2 regions of the Psychrobacillus sp. FSL H8-0483 genome follow, and region 1 is predicted to be linked to the other one. Evidence: a T-box and tRNA genes for the amino acid it is inferred to sense, from the RefSeq annotation. Region 1 holds a T-box; the other holds one or more tRNA genes.

The links. A T-box is a leader RNA that pairs with one kind of tRNA and senses whether it is charged. The one in region 1 lies ahead of MHB48_RS13340 (valine--tRNA ligase), so its partner is inferred to be a tRNA-Val.
Region 2: it has a tRNA-Val gene. The T-box ahead of MHB48_RS13340 (valine--tRNA ligase) is inferred to sense a tRNA for this amino acid. The anticodon was not compared.

The regions. Positions count from the first base shown of each region.
Region 1 is NZ_CP152052.1:2,777,289-2,785,666, reverse strand. It holds gene hemB (porphobilinogen synthase) at 1-545, shown strand, start outside; gene hemL (glutamate-1-semialdehyde 2,1-aminomutase) at 545-1,840, shown strand; gene MHB48_RS13345 (hypothetical protein) at 1,929-2,561, shown strand; T-box leader at 2,791-3,017, shown strand; gene MHB48_RS13340 (valine--tRNA ligase) at 3,062-5,704, shown strand; gene MHB48_RS13335 (ATP-grasp domain-containing protein) at 6,047-6,862, opposite strand; gene MHB48_RS13330 (RimK family alpha-L-glutamate ligase) at 6,859-7,737, opposite strand; gene MHB48_RS13325 (folylpolyglutamate synthase/dihydrofolate synthase family protein) at 7,825-8,378, shown strand, end outside.
Region 2 is NZ_CP152052.1:3,345,204-3,352,266, forward strand. It holds gene MHB48_RS16240 (VOC family protein) at 1-115, shown strand, start outside; gene MHB48_RS16245 (DUF6254 family protein) at 271-429, opposite strand; gene MHB48_RS16250 (hypothetical protein) at 423-578, opposite strand; gene MHB48_RS16255 (hypothetical protein) at 1,069-2,355, shown strand; gene MHB48_RS16260 (hypothetical protein) at 2,439-2,678, opposite strand; tRNA gene MHB48_RS16265 (tRNA-Leu) at 2,812-2,894, opposite strand; tRNA gene MHB48_RS16270 (tRNA-Cys) at 2,922-2,995, opposite strand; tRNA gene MHB48_RS16275 (tRNA-Gly) at 3,004-3,078, opposite strand; tRNA gene MHB48_RS16280 (tRNA-Gln) at 3,086-3,157, opposite strand; tRNA gene MHB48_RS16285 (tRNA-His) at 3,159-3,234, opposite strand; tRNA gene MHB48_RS16290 (tRNA-His) at 3,269-3,344, opposite strand; tRNA gene MHB48_RS16295 (tRNA-Trp) at 3,369-3,442, opposite strand; tRNA gene MHB48_RS16300 (tRNA-Tyr) at 3,454-3,537, opposite strand; tRNA gene MHB48_RS16305 (tRNA-Thr) at 3,547-3,622, opposite strand; tRNA gene MHB48_RS16310 (tRNA-Phe) at 3,630-3,705, opposite strand; tRNA gene MHB48_RS16315 (tRNA-Asp) at 3,727-3,802, opposite strand; tRNA gene MHB48_RS16320 (tRNA-Met) at 3,806-3,882, opposite strand; tRNA gene MHB48_RS16325 (tRNA-Val) at 3,912-3,987, opposite strand; tRNA gene MHB48_RS16330 (tRNA-Glu) at 4,020-4,094, opposite strand; tRNA gene MHB48_RS16335 (tRNA-Ser) at 4,118-4,209, opposite strand; tRNA gene MHB48_RS16340 (tRNA-Asn) at 4,215-4,289, opposite strand; rRNA gene rrf (5S ribosomal RNA) at 4,300-4,415, opposite strand; rRNA gene MHB48_RS16350 (23S ribosomal RNA) at 4,541-7,063, opposite strand, start outside.

The sequences.
Region 1 (8,378 bases):
ATTTATTGGCAAAAACAGCAATTAGTCAAGTACAAGCGGGTGCGGATATTATTGCGCCTTCCAATATGATGGATGGCTTTGTTGCTGCTATTCGTCACGGTTTAGACGAGGCTGGATTTGCAGATGTGCCAATTATGTCTTATGCAGTAAAATATGCCTCAGCCTATTACGGACCTTTCCGTGAAGCTGCGGACGGTGCACCGAAATTTGGCGACCGTAAAACATACCAAATGGATTATTCTAATCGTATGGAAGCAATACGTGAAGCAACATCTGATATCGAAGAGGGAGCCGATTTCTTAATCGTGAAACCAGCACTTTCTTACTTAGACATTATTCGTGATGTGAAAAATAACTTTGCAACTCCAATCGTTGCGTATAATGTAAGTGGAGAATATGCAATGGTGAAAGCTGCTGCTATCAATGGTTGGATTAACGAAAAAGAAATTGTTTTAGAAACGTTAACAGGAATGAAACGTGCAGGAGCAGATATTATTTTAACGTATCATGCTAAAGACGTAGCGCGTTGGTTGGAGGAGAAATAATGACCAAATCATATGAATTATCCAAGCAAGCATTTGAAGAAGCGAAAGAGCTAATGCCAGGTGGCGTAAATAGTCCAGTCCGTGCATTTAAATCCGTAGATATGGACCCTATTTTCATGGAGAGTGGAAAAGGTGCAATTTTAACAGATATAGATGGCAATGAATACATCGATTATGTATTATCATGGGGACCTCTTATTTTAGGTCATACAGAACCAAATGTAGTAAAAGCGATCCAACAAGTGGCTGAAACAGGCACTAGCTTTGGAGCATCTACATTAATTGAAAATAAACTTGCCAAACTTGTGATGGAACGCGTCCCTTCCATTGAAATGGTACGTATGGTTTCATCAGGCACAGAAGCAACAATGAGCGCACTTCGTTTAGCGCGTGGGTTTACAGGACGAAACAAAATTTTAAAATTTGAAGGCTGCTACCATGGTCATGGAGATAGCTTACTAATTAAAGCGGGTTCTGGTGTTGCTACATTAGGCTTACCAGATAGTCCAGGTGTTCCTGAATCCATTGCGAAAAATACGATTGCAGTACCTTATAATGATTTAGAGAGCGTTCGTTACGTATTCGAAAACTTTGGGGACGATTTAGCAGCAGTAATCGTTGAACCAGTTGCAGGAAATATGGGTGTTGTTCCTCCATTAGAAGGGTTCTTAGAAGGTCTACGCGAACTAACAGAGCAAAATGGAACAGTATTAATCTTTGATGAAGTGATGACTGGCTTCCGTGTTGGATATAATTGTGCACAAGGCTATTTCGGTATTACTCCTGACTTAACATGTCTAGGGAAAGTAATCGGTGGAGGGTTACCAGTTGGTGCTTTCGGTGGGAAACGCGAAATCATGGAAATGATTGCGCCAAGTGGCTCTGTCTATCAAGCTGGAACACTTTCTGGTAATCCACTTGCCATGACTGCAGGATATGAAACATTAACGCGTTTAAACGAAGGATCATATGAGCATTTCATCAAACTTGGTGACTTACTGGAAAAAGGTTTCCGCGAAGCAGCGACGAAATATGATATACCACATACCGTGAATCGAGCAGGATCAATGATTGGTTTCTTCTTTACCAATGAGGACGTAATCAGCTATGATCAAGCGAAAAACTCGGATTTAGATTTATTTGCGAAATATTTTCGTTTAATGGCGGAGGAAGGTATTTATTTACCACCTTCCCAGTTTGAAGGAATGTTCTTATCTAGTGCCCACACAGAGGAGCATATTGAAAAGACTGTTCAAGCTTTCCATACAGTGTTTGAAAAATTATCAGCTAAATAATTTGTAAAAAGCCTTGCATATATTGCGAGGCTTTTTCATATTTTCCGATGTCTTTACATAAGTTGTCCTATATGAAGGAGGATGACAAATGGAAGTGAAAAATTGGGAAGTAAAAGAGCAATTTCGTTTTCCCCAAAGCTTTGGGATACCAAAAGAAATTAAAACGGTGAAAGTAACTCCACAATATGAGCAAAGTGAAGTAGAAGACGCGATTCAAATTGGTGGTATTTATCATATTACTTGTTACGTTAGGTTTGAAGAGGGAGAACATGCCCATCATGGGACAGGTGATTTTACTCAAATTGAAGATCTAGATGTGCAAGGAGAGTTTGGATATTTTGAATATGCAGTACCAATGAGTGTAGATATAAGTAAACAAAAAATCCAAGCAGGTAGCACACCTAGCTTAAGCGTTCAAAATGTCAATTCAAAAACGACAGGCCATGAAGGTATTGAAATATCTTGGATAGTAAACTGTGAATACGAAACGTCAAAAGAACAAATAGTAAAAGCTGACGTACAAGAAGCAGTAGCACAGGAAGAACAGGTAGCTCAGGTAGCACAAAAAGAAACAAAAGAATTGAACGCACAGGTACAAGAAGAAAGCGAGAATCTAGAGGAATCGGAGCTTCAATTTATTTTAAATTTGGATGATGGATATTCAAAGCTTACCTTCCCATCAAATTATGTCTTTGTAAAACAAAAAGCAGAAGAAGAGTAGAAAGATAAGTAAAAGAATATCCCAAGTAGTAGGAATAATTAATACACGTATGGTTTGGAAACCACAAATAGGAATAATAATCCCTTTACAATAAAAGCGTGTTTTACGAAGCCACTCAGGTAGTAAATACGGGTTATATCTAGGTCCTTTTCTCATGATAATATCCTCCTTTCGCAAGACTGGACTTGACGGCATATAATAGTATTCGATACAATATAAACAACTATATATGGATGCTATGAATGGGAAGAGTAAAATGATCTGGTTTTCAAAAGAAAGGAAACAATTTGCTGAAATGTTTCTGTGAACCACCATTTGAAGGTAGCCCACGAGCAGTATTTGTGAACTAATAGTAGCAAATACCGGTTTGAAGCCGTTATCGAATTGAGAGCGTGATGCATTCTTTTGCATCTGCGAATAAAGGTGGTACCGCGAACAAACTCCTTCGTCCTTTAAGACGAATGGAGTTTTTTTATATTCTTTTTTAGGAGGAACAGAAAATGACAAATGAAACAACGATGCCAACCAAGTATGATCCACAGTCGATTGAAAAAGGTCGCTACGAGTGGTGGCTAGAAGGGAAATACTTCGAAGCGCATCCAGAAAGCGATAAGAAGCCTTATACAATCGTAATACCGCCCCCAAACGTAACAGGTAAATTACATTTAGGGCACGCATGGGATACAACTCTGCAAGATATTATTATTCGTATGAAGCGTATGCAAGGATACGACGCATTATGGTTACCTGGTATGGACCATGCAGGTATCGCTACACAAGCGAAAGTAGAAGAAAAGCTACGTTCAGAAAATATTTCACGTTATGATTTGGGTCGTGAAAAATTTGTAGAAGAAACATGGAAATGGAAAGAAGAGTATGCTGGTCATATTCGTGCACAATGGTCAAAACTAGGTTTAGGCTTAGACTACTCTCGAGAACGCTTTACATTAGACGAAGGTCTTTCAAACGCAGTAAAAGAAGTATTCGTGAAGCTGTACAATAAAGGGCTGATTTACCGCGGTGAATATATTATTAACTGGGATCCTGCAACAAAAACTGCGCTCTCTGATATCGAAGTAATTCATAAAGATGTACAGGGTGCATTCTATCATATGCATTACCCACTTGCAGATGGTACTGGTTCAATCGACGTTGCGACTACTCGCCCTGAAACAATGCTTGGTGATACTGCGGTTGCAGTTCATCCAGAAGATGACCGTTACAAACATTTAATCGGTAAAACAGTAAAGCTCCCTATCGTTGGTCGTGAAATTCCAATCGTTGGGGATGACTACGTAGATATGGAATTTGGTAGTGGAGCAGTAAAAATTACACCTGCACATGATCCTAACGACTTTGAAATCGGAAATCGTCATAATTTAGAACGTATTTTAGTTATGAATGAAGACGGTACAATGAATAAAAACGCAGCAATTTATGATGGAATGGACCGTTTTGCTTGTCGTAAACAAATCGTAAAAGATTTACAAGACGCTGGTGTTTTATTCAAAATCGAAGAACATATGCATTCAGTAGGACATTCAGAGCGCAGTGGAGCAGTTGTAGAACCATATTTATCAACGCAATGGTTTGTTAAAATGCAACCTCTAGCTGAAGAAGCAATCAAATTACAACAAACAGAAGAAAAAGTAAACTTCGTACCAGATCGCTTTGAGAAAACATACTTACGCTGGATGGAAAACCTTCATGATTGGTGTATCTCTCGACAATTATGGTGGGGCCATCGAATTCCTGCTTGGTATCATAAAGAAACAGGAGAAGTATATGTTGGACACGAAGCTCCAGCAGATGCTGAAAATTGGAAACAAGAAGATGATGTGTTAGATACTTGGTTCTCTTCTGCACTTTGGCCGTTCTCGACATTAGGTTGGCCTAATACAGAAAACGAAGAGTTTAAAAAGTATTATCCAACGAATACACTTGTTACCGGTTATGATATTATATTCTTCTGGGTTTCTCGTATGATTTTCCAAGGGATAGAATTTACAGAAACTCGTCCATTTGAAGATGTATTAATTCATGGACTTGTTCGTGCAGAAGATGGAAGTAAAATGTCGAAATCACTTGGTAATGGTATTGATCCAATGGAAGTTATTGAGCAATACGGTGCAGATTCACTTCGATATTTCTTAAGTACAGGTTCATCTCCAGGGCAAGATTTACGTTATTCTACTGAAAAAGTAGAAGCAGTTTGGAACTTTGCAAATAAGATTTGGAATGCTTCTCGATTTGCATTGATGAATATGGACGGCTTGAAATTTGAAGAGATTAATTTGGATGGGAAAAAATCCGTTGCGGATGCTTGGATATTAACTCGTTTGAATGAAACAATTGAACAAGTAACAAGACTTTCAGAGAAGTATGAGTTTGGTGAAGTAGGTCGTGCCCTGTATAACTTCATATGGGATGATTTGTGTGACTGGTACATCGAGATGGCGAAACTCCCACTAAATGGGGAAGATGAAGAAGCGAAGCAAATGACACGTTCTGTTCTAGCTTATGTACTAGATAACACGATGCGTTTATTGCATCCATTTATGCCATTTATCACGGAAGAGATTTGGCAAAACCTTCCACATGAAGGAGAGTCCATTACAGTAGCTGCATGGCCAACAGTAAACGAAGCTCTTTCGAATAAAGAAGAAGCTGCTAGCATGAAGCTACTTGCTGAAATTATCCGATCTGTTCGTAATATCCGTGCAGAAGTACAAACACCAATGAGTAAAAAAGTGCCATTATACATTTCAGCTAAGGATGCAGAAACACTTGCTGTATTAGAAGCAAATGCAAAATATCTAGAGCGTTTCTGTAACCCAGAACCACTTGTAATTGGTCAAGATATTGAAGCGCCGGGTCAATGTATGTCGACCGTAGTAACAGGGGCAGAATTATTCCTTCCTTTACAAGGACTAATTGATACCGATGCAGAAAAAGCACGTTTAGAAAAAGAGTTAGAAAAATGGGCAAAAGAAGTGAAGCTAGTTCAAGGGAAATTGTCCAACGAACGCTTCGTTTCCAAAGCACCAGAAGCAGTTGTTGCAGAAGAACGTGCGAAAGAACAAGATTATCTAGAAAAACACGCAACTGTGTTAAAACGATTAGAAGAACTGAAAAACCTGTAAGAAGAGTATTAAGAACTGGGATAATTTCGAATGGAGGGTCGTGACGCAAGTCACGACCCTCCATTTTTTTTCGGTAATCTTGTGGCAGTCGTCTGTCCTTCGCCCTCCTACAGCTTTTCGTGACAGGCTACTTCTGTTTTGTATAATGAAAGAATTTAATACTTTCTTCTTATAAAGTAAGCTCCCAAAGATACAATTTCGGTCGCACAGTTGCTTCTTAATAAAATGGGTGCTGTCTATTTTTCTTTCAAATCGTTGACTAATAGTATTGCAACGAGGCAAAATGCTGTGCTTAATTGTTAGTTAGAAAAACCCATTAACGAAAAAAGAGTGCAGCCTCATTTAGATGGAGGCGCACTCTTTTTTCGTTACTTGATTATGGATATACTCCATGATAGGTATAGCAATGTCTTTTTGCGTTGTATGGAAATAAGATCTAGCACCAACTGGATCTTCTATTTCATTGAAAAGCCAGCCACCGTTCGGTAATAAGAGAAAGTCGATTCCAATATAGTCACTTTTTAATGCTTTTGCTATTTTTTCTACATCAGCTAGTTGCTGAGAGTCCAACGTATATTTTTCGACGGTTCCACCGAGTGTGAAATTCGATTTAAAGCTATTCTCAGCGCCAATTCTTTTTACGGCACCTACAACTTGTGTACCGAGCATAAATACGCGTACATCAGTAGCATTTGTTTCAATATATGTTTGTGCAATAATCGTTTGAGAATCATATTGTTTAATAAAAGCCTCTGCATCTTCTTGTGTATGAAAAAGCTCTACCTGCATTCCACCATGGCCATCAGTTGTTTTTAAAACGACAGGATACTCAGAAATCTCTGAGATACTTTGTATTTTCTTAGTTGGCACAGTAGCTATGCCAAGAAGCTGAACGAGCTGCATTGCTTTCCATTTATCATTGGCAATCACATTCACCTCTGCACGATTGAACATGGGAATATTTCGTTGTTCTAATTGCTTAGAAAGCTTTGGGTTTCTAGCTCTAAAAAATATAAAATCGGCCTCTGGAATAGTAGACTGCTGATCATCTACGACAGAAAGTGTATGACCAAGGTTTTCTGCAGCAGTAATTAAACGGTCTATGAAACTACTATTTCGTTCTATTTCTTTTGGTTCGTAGATTAGTAAGCCGTTCATATTGCAGCGATCCTTACTTTAGACAGAATGTAACTAATCATCGCATCTCCTACGTTAATACCTGTTACATTATATATATTACGAATATGGGCAACGCCGTTTACTTCACAAACAAGCGGTTCTTCATTTTCACCAAACAATAAATCGACTCCTGCAAATTCTGCATTTAATGCTTGTGCGGCTTGAATAGCAACTTCTTTTTGTCTTTCGGTAAGAATAATCTGAGATGCAGTACCTCCATTTGTAATGTTGGCACGGAAATCAGTGTCAGAGTGGCGATGCATGCAAGCAACTACTTGTCCACCGACTACATTCACGCGAATATCACGGCCTCTGCTCGACGCTATAAATTCTTGGAAAACGTATTCAATTCCTCTTAATTCATCGACTTTTTCAAAAAACTGCTCTCTTGTCTCTATTAAATATACTTTCATTCCAAATGAGCCATGCGCTTCTTTGATGATCATTGGAAGTGGAATTGTTTGTAGTACCTGTTCATAATAACCTGTATGTTGAATCGAGCAATCTGGATACACTTTTGGAGCAATAATTGTGAGAGGCATTGGAACTTGTGCTTTTGCTAACGCCATATATTGTCGCGCTTTATTATCACAAATTTCAATAACTCCTGGGTCATTAAAGACTGGTATGCCTTCATTTTTTAAATATTGTGCAAGTAAAATATCTTTATCAAGAAAAACAACAAAATCGGGTTTTGCATGTAAACTTTGCTGAACGTTCATTAGGAGCTCATAGTTTTTCACTAAAGTTGCTTGAATTCCTTGCTTTTCAGCTGCTTCCTGAAGCAGGAGCGCTTGATCGATAAATTTATCATGTGTAAGACTACCGTTATAAACAATCCAACATGTCTGCATAATGAATGACCTCCACGGGTACGTGTTATAATATGTTTACAAGAAGTTTAGCACGAAAGTTGCTAAGATGGGAATAGGGTGGAGTAGTTGGAAATAAATAATTTTAATTTATATAAAAAAGAGTGGAAAGTAGAGAGTGAAACAATTATTAAGCCAGGACTGGAAGCTATCCAAAAAGCTTTAGCCAAGCTTGGAAATCCACAAAATAAGCATCGCATAATCCACGTAGCAGGTACAAATGGAAAGGGATCTACTATAGCGTTTTTAAGTGCCATTGCAAAAGAACATGGACTTGCATATGGCTCTTTTACATCTCCAAGCATTATCGATGTACACGATCAAATCCAGGTGAACGGTGTTCCTGTGACTCCGGAACAAATGGATCTTGCTTTTCAAAAAATGTTTCAAGCTGGCTTAAGTGGTATGTTAACCGATTTTGAATTGTTGACTGTTGTTGCTTTTCTCGTTTTGGAAGAAGAAACATTAGATGTTGTTTTTATAGAAGCAGGAATGGGCGGTAGATTTGATAGTACGAATGTGATAGATCGTTCTGTAGCGGTCATTCCAAGCATTTCCATTGATCATACAAATTTTTTAGGTAATACTGTCGAAAAAATAAGTTGGCATAAAGCAGGGATATT
Region 2 (7,063 bases), 570 kb from region 1:
TAAACAAAAAGGAATAAAAATGCTGACCGAAGCAGATGAAACAACCGAAGGACCTGCACATTTTACAATAGTAGATCCAGATGGTAATCAAATTCTTCTAGATCAACATAGATAAATGAAGAGAATATCATCTAGATATTAAAAAATTTATTATATCCAAAAGGGTGCCTGTCTCAACTGAGAAGTAACAGGCCCCTTTTGATTTCAAGAATATTTTCAATACTTCGAGAGACTAACAATTGGGGGTAAATTAACTAGGCTTTGAAGTAATTACTTACCACCCAATGGGACGAAATTCAAGCTGGCTAGTGGCTGCCCCAATAGGAGCAGAAACTCAATAACCTCTTCTTTTCCTACTTCTTCAGCAAGTTGCTTTAATGATTTTATCTTACCATGCGGATTTTGTACTTGCTTACAGAATCTTAAAATTTATCTCTGAATTCTTTCGCTTTTTCCTTATGTGCTTGATTAGCCTTTGCACTACCAAATTCTGTTGAAAACTCGGAGTCCTGTTTACTAGAATTAAATCCCTTTTTGTTCTTTTGCTGCGGATCATTTTTCTTTGTTCTTTTTGCCATAAAAATATCCCTCCTTCTTGTATTTTATTATGAGGAGAGAAAATGATAATATTCATGTACTAAAACAATATATGTTTCTCAGAAATTATTGAACAACTGTGGCATTAATTCCAATAAAGGGTATGTCGAAACCATCCACTAAAATAGAAGCCATCTGACCACAAGCTGATCACATTATCAATTCAGAAAGATTGATTATCAATCAAGAGGACCGATATGTAGATATTCCACTTCTCGAACAAACTGCTGATTAAGAAACGCTCAAATAAAAGAGCATCCTGCAGTCGGAACAAAACAAAAATATCTAAATCAGTTTAGAACTTTATAAACTCAATTAGCTGGTATGAAAATTGATAAGAAAGCCGACGAAGAAGATCCATTACTTGAAATATTAAAAGGTTAATAATCATAATATGATTTAACGTGACTGGTGATAAAACTAATCACGTTTTTTTATATTACTAATTATCATACAGGGGGAATTTTCACATTGGCTAATCTTAATACTGTGTCAGAAGTAACTACTTTATTCGAAACTTATTTTCCATCAGGCCTCAAATACAACTCAGCATTAACACAAATCACAGGTCCTCGCGCATTACCACTTGGAGAAACAAACGCAATGCGACTTGGAGAACAGTTGCAATTCTTAGGCGCTTTTCACAACAAAGTTCCAGATACTAATACTGCACGTCAAGGCCGTATTAAAACAGAGATCGAAACATTAATAAGTATCCTTCAATCAGAGGGTTACATGACTGGCGATAATTTGCCGAATAGTAATTTTTTAAATGAGTCTTTCTTAATTATGGGTCTTGCCATTATTAAAAGTGGTACAGCTTACGCGAAGTTGAGCTCGACGAACCAAACTCACGTGAACAATGGTTTAACTGCTTTGGTATCGAAAGCAAAATCGATTCTTGCTGATTATTATCTTCCAGGTGGCTTGTGGGGTAACCGAGTTCCAACAACTTATTCAGAATACCAAACTGGTAATTCAATTAAAGTTCCTCTAATGAGTCTTAATGGTACAGCTATCTTAATTGGTGCTTTAGGTATGTACGAAAACTTAGTAGCTAAATCTTCTGCTTCATCTACCCATCTGATTAACTATTCAAATGCTCTTTTAGGATTCGAAAACAAAATTAATAACGGTGGTTACTTTGTAATTGGTGGAGGTCTAACTGCACCTCGACGGTTATTCGGTTCAACTGGTTATAACTCAGTAGTAGGCCAATCTTTACTTTTAGCTTACCGTGGATTATCGCTGAAAAAATTTACTGTAACTCCAGTATCTACTAATAAGTATCAAGCAGCAGGTGAACGTATTGCTTCATACTACGAAAACTTGATTGATACTAAGAATATTCGATTAGACGAATTCCACAATTCTAAAGGCGATCCAGTAACTCAATCGATTCTTGATGGCGCTCTCGCTGTTGTTGATACAGCAAACTTTACACCAGACCCGAAACCTGCTTCTGAGCAAGCTCGATATGATGAAGCTATTGGTTTAATGGGTCCAGCACATAGACAATCATCAGTATATCTTTACTCATTAGCATGGGGTGCGCCTCAATCATTCTTTGCAAAACTTGACAAACACATTGTTAAAACTGGTGAAGCTAATCCTAGTTTACCAGGGGTTTCAGCAATGCGTGCAGCCATGAATGCTCCTGGTCCTACTAATTCTCACGATGCGGCTTCAGGTCGTGTGTTAACAGGTTTTGCTGCGTTTATGATGCGTGGTATTGAGATCGTTACTGATGGTCATTAATCTGGCCATAACTTCAAAAAATCAATTGACTCGTGATTATTTATTTCACGGTGCAAGTTATACAAAAGTTGAAAGAGTTTTTTCTAACTTAAATCTTCTCCTTTGATACGAGAAGAATAATCTTGAAGTTGCTTATCCATCCTAATTTCTCCTTGAGTGCTCTTTGTAGCTGCAATCTTCTCCTTGTAGTACCTCAATGTCTCAGTTCTTAAATTTCTTATCAAGCAATCTCTCTCAAACTTCTGAAAAGCTTCTTCATCAGAAATTTTTAATTTATTCATACTCAACTCTTTTGTTGATAAGCTCTTACTTCTTCTAGACATCCTATTTCCCCTATGTACGGGATTCAAAGCACGGGATTTTAGCTTATTTCAGTCCTCTTATTTAGACAACAAAAAAGACCTCTAACAAGTAGTTAGAAGTCTTGATATATATGACTTTAAGTCATAATTTTTATACCGGTGGTCGGGGTCGAACCGACACATCCAGAGGATACGGGATTTTGAGTCCCGCGCGTCTGCCAATTCCGCCACACCGGCAAAAATACTAGGCAGTTATTTAAAAATTGGAGGCGGCAACCGGATTTGAACCGGTGATAAAGGTGTTGCAGACCTGTGCCTTACCACTTGGCTATGCCGCCATATAAATTGGAGCGGAAGACGAGGTTCGAACTCGCGACCCCCACCTTGGCAAGGTGGTGTTCTACCACTGAACTACTTCCGCAAATAAACTGGGGTACCTGGATTCGAACCAGGGCATGACGGAATCAAAATCCGTTGCCTTACCGCTTGGCTATACCCCAATGGGGCGACTGATGGGAATTGAACCCACGAATGCCGGAATCACAATCCGGTGCGTTAACCACTTCGCCACAACCGCCACAAATAAAAAAAGAGTTAACAAATTAGGAATATGGGGCGACTGATGGGAATTGAACCCACGAATGTCGGAATCACAATCCGATGCGTTAACCACTTCGCCACAACCGCCATTATTCAAGTTAACTTTATAGTTGGCAGGGGCAGTAGGAATCGAACCCACATCAAAGGTTTTGGAGACCTCTATTCTACCGTTAAACTATGCCCCTAAAATAAAAACTGGTGGAGGGGGACGGATTCGAACCGCCGAACCCTAAGGAGCGGATTTACAGTCCGCCGCGTTTAGCCACTTCGCTACCCCTCCACTAAACAGTGGTGCCGAAAAGAGGACTTGAACCCCCAACCTACTGATTACAAGTCAGTTGCTCTACCAATTGAGCTATTTCGGCGTATATATGGTGGCTCAGGACGGAATCGAACCGCCGACACAAGGATTTTCAGTCCTTTGCTCTACCGACTGAGCTACTGAGCCACATATGTATTTTTTTAAAAATGGCGGTCCCGACCGGGATCGAACCGGCGATCTCCTGCGTGACAGGCAGGCATGTTAACCGCTACACCACGGGACCATTTGGTTGCGGGGACAGGATTTGAACCTGTGACCTTCGGGTTATGAGCCCGACGAGCTACCGAACTGCTCCACCCCGCGATAATAATATAATGAACTTTTTAAAATAATGGTGGAGGATGACGGGCTCGAACCGCCGACCCTCTGCTTGTAAGGCAGATGCTCTCCCAGCTGAGCTAATCCTCCAAAATGCTGGTTTTATTCTTTTGAAAAATAAATGGTGACCCCTACGGGATTCGAACCCGTGTTACCGCCGTGAAAGGGCGGTGTCTTAACCGCTTGACCAAGGGGCCATTATATAGTAATGAAAGTTATCTGGCGGAGAGCAAGGGATTTGAACCCTTGAGACAGTGTTACCCGCCTACACGATTTCCAATCGTGCTCCTTCGGCCACTCGGACAGCTCTCCAAAAATGGCTCCGAAGGTAGGACTCGAACCTACGACCAATCGATTAACAGTCGATTGCTCTACCACTGAGCTACTTCGGAATGTTGTTATGCCCAGCGACGTCCTACTCTTGCAGGGGGAAACCCCCAACTACCATCGGCGATGAAGAGCTTAACTTCCGTGTTCGGTATGGGAACGGGTGTGACCTCTTCTCCATCATCACTAGACATATTAACTTGAAAGACAAGATTTATTATATCATAACTATAACTTTATTGCAATAGTTTTTTTAAAAAATCTTTTTTATTCTTTCAAAACTGGATAAAAGACATTGAATTATTCAAATTCTATTTTGGTTAAGTCCTCGATCGATTAGTATTCGTCAGCTGCACGTGTCACCACGCTTCCACCCCGAACCTATCTACCTCATCGTCTTTGAGGGATCTTACTTACTTGCGTAATGGGAAATCTCATCTTGAGGGGGGCTTCGTGCTTAGATGCTTTCAGCACTTATCCCGTCCACACATAGCTACCCAGCGATGCTCTTGGCAGAACAACTGGTACACCAGCGGTGTGTCCATCCCGGTCCTCTCGTACTAAGGACAGCTCCTCTCAAATTTCCTACGCCCACGACGGATAGGGACCGAACTGTCTCACGACGTTCTGAACCCAGCTCGCGTACCGCTTTAATGGGCGAACAGCCCAACCCTTGGGACCGACTACAGCCCCAGGATGCGATGAGCCGACATCGAGGTGCCAAACCTCCCCGTCGATGTGGACTCTTGGGGGAGATAAGCCTGTTATCCCCGGGGTAGCTTTTATCCGTTGAGCGATGGCCCTTCCATGCGGAACCACCGGATCACTAAGCCCGTCTTTCGACCCTGCTCGACTTGTAGGTCTCGCAGTCAAGCTCCCTTCTGCCTTTACACTCTTCGAATGATTTCCAACCATTCTGAGGGAACCTTTGGGCGCCTCCGTTACACTTTAGGAGGCGACCGCCCCAGTCAAACTACCCGCCTGACACTGTCTCCTACCCGGGTTACGGGTATGGGTTAGAATTTCAATACAACCAGGGCAGTATCCCACCGACGCCTCCTCCGAAGCTGGCGCTCCGGGCTCTAAGGCTCCTGCCTATCCTGTACAAGTTGCACCAAAATTCAATATCAAGCTATAGTAAAGCTCCACGGGGTCTTTCCGTCCTGTCGCGGGTAACCTGCATCTTCACAGGTACTATAATTTCACCGAGTCTCTCGTTGAGACAGTGCCCAGATCGTTACGCCTTTCGTGCGGGTCGGAACTTACCCGACAAGGAATTTCGCTACCTTAGGACCGTTATAGTTACGGCCGCCGTTTACTGGGGCTTCAATTCGCACCTTCGCTTGCGCTAAGCACTCCTCTTAACCTTCCAGCACCGGGCAGGCGTCAGCCCCTATACTTCACCTTACGGTTTTGCAGAGACCTGTGTTTTTGCTAAACAGTCGCCTGGGCCTATTCACTGCGGCTCTTCTAGGCTATTCACCCAAAAGAGCACCCCTTCTCCCGAAGTTACGGGGTCATTTTGCCGAGTTCCTTAACGAGAGTTCTCTCGCTCACCTTAGGATTCTCTCCTCGACTACCTGTGTCGGTTTGCGGTACGGGCACCTATCACCTCGCTAGAGGCTTTTCTTGGCAGTGTGAAATCAGGAACTTCGGACTAAGTCCTCGCCATCACAGCTCAATGTTATAGAATGCGGATTTTCCTACATTCACACCTTACTGCTTGGACGTGCATAACCAACAGCACGCTTACCCTATCCTTCTGCGTCCCCCCATTACTCAAACGGTGGTTTGGTGGTACAGGAATATCAACCTGTTGTCCATCGTCTACGCCTATCGGCCTCGACTTAGGTCCCGACTAACCCTGAGCGGACGAGCCTTCCTCAGGAAACCTTAGTCATACGGTGGACGGGATTCTCACCCGTCTTTCGCTACTCATACCGGCATTCTCACTTCTAAGCGCTCCACCAGTCCTTCCGGTCTGACTTCAACGCCCTTAGAACGCTCTCCTACCACTGATACCAAAGGTATCAATCCACAGCTTCGGTGATTTGTTTAGCCCCGATACATTTTCGGCGCAGCGTCACTCGACCAGTGAGCTATTACGCACTCTTTAAATGATGGCTGCTTCTAAGCCAACATCCTGGTTGTCTAAGCAACGCCACATCCTTTTCCACTTAACAAATACTTTGGGACCTTAGCTGGTGGTCTGGGCTGTTTCCCTCTTGACTACGGATCTTATCACTCGCAGTCTGACTCCCAAACATAAATCATTGGCATTCGGAGTTTGTCTGAATTCGGTAACCCGGGATGGGCCCCTAGTCCAAACAGTGCTCTACCTCCAAGATTCTTAACGTTTGAGGCTAGCCCTAAAGCTATTTCGGAGAGAACCAGCTATCTCCAGGTTCGATTGGAATTTCTCCGCTACCCACACCTCATCCCCGCACTTTTCAACGTGCGTGGGTTCGGACCTCCAGTAAGTGTTACCTTACCTTCATCCTGGACATGGGTAGATCACCTGGTTTCGGGTCTACGACCACATACTCATTCGCCCTATTCAGACTCGCTTTCGCTGCGGCTCCGTCTTCTCAACTTAACCTTGCATGTAATCGTAACTCGCCGGTTCATTCTACAAAAGGCACGCTATCACCCATTAACGGGCTCTAACTACTTGTAGGCACACGGTTTCAGGATCTATTTCACTCCCCTTCCGGGGTGCTTTTCACCTTTCCCTCACGGTACTGGTTCACTATCGGTCACTAGGTAGTATTTAGCCTTGGGAGATGGTCCTCCCAGATTCCGACGGAATTTCACGTGTTCCGCCGTACTCAGGATACAC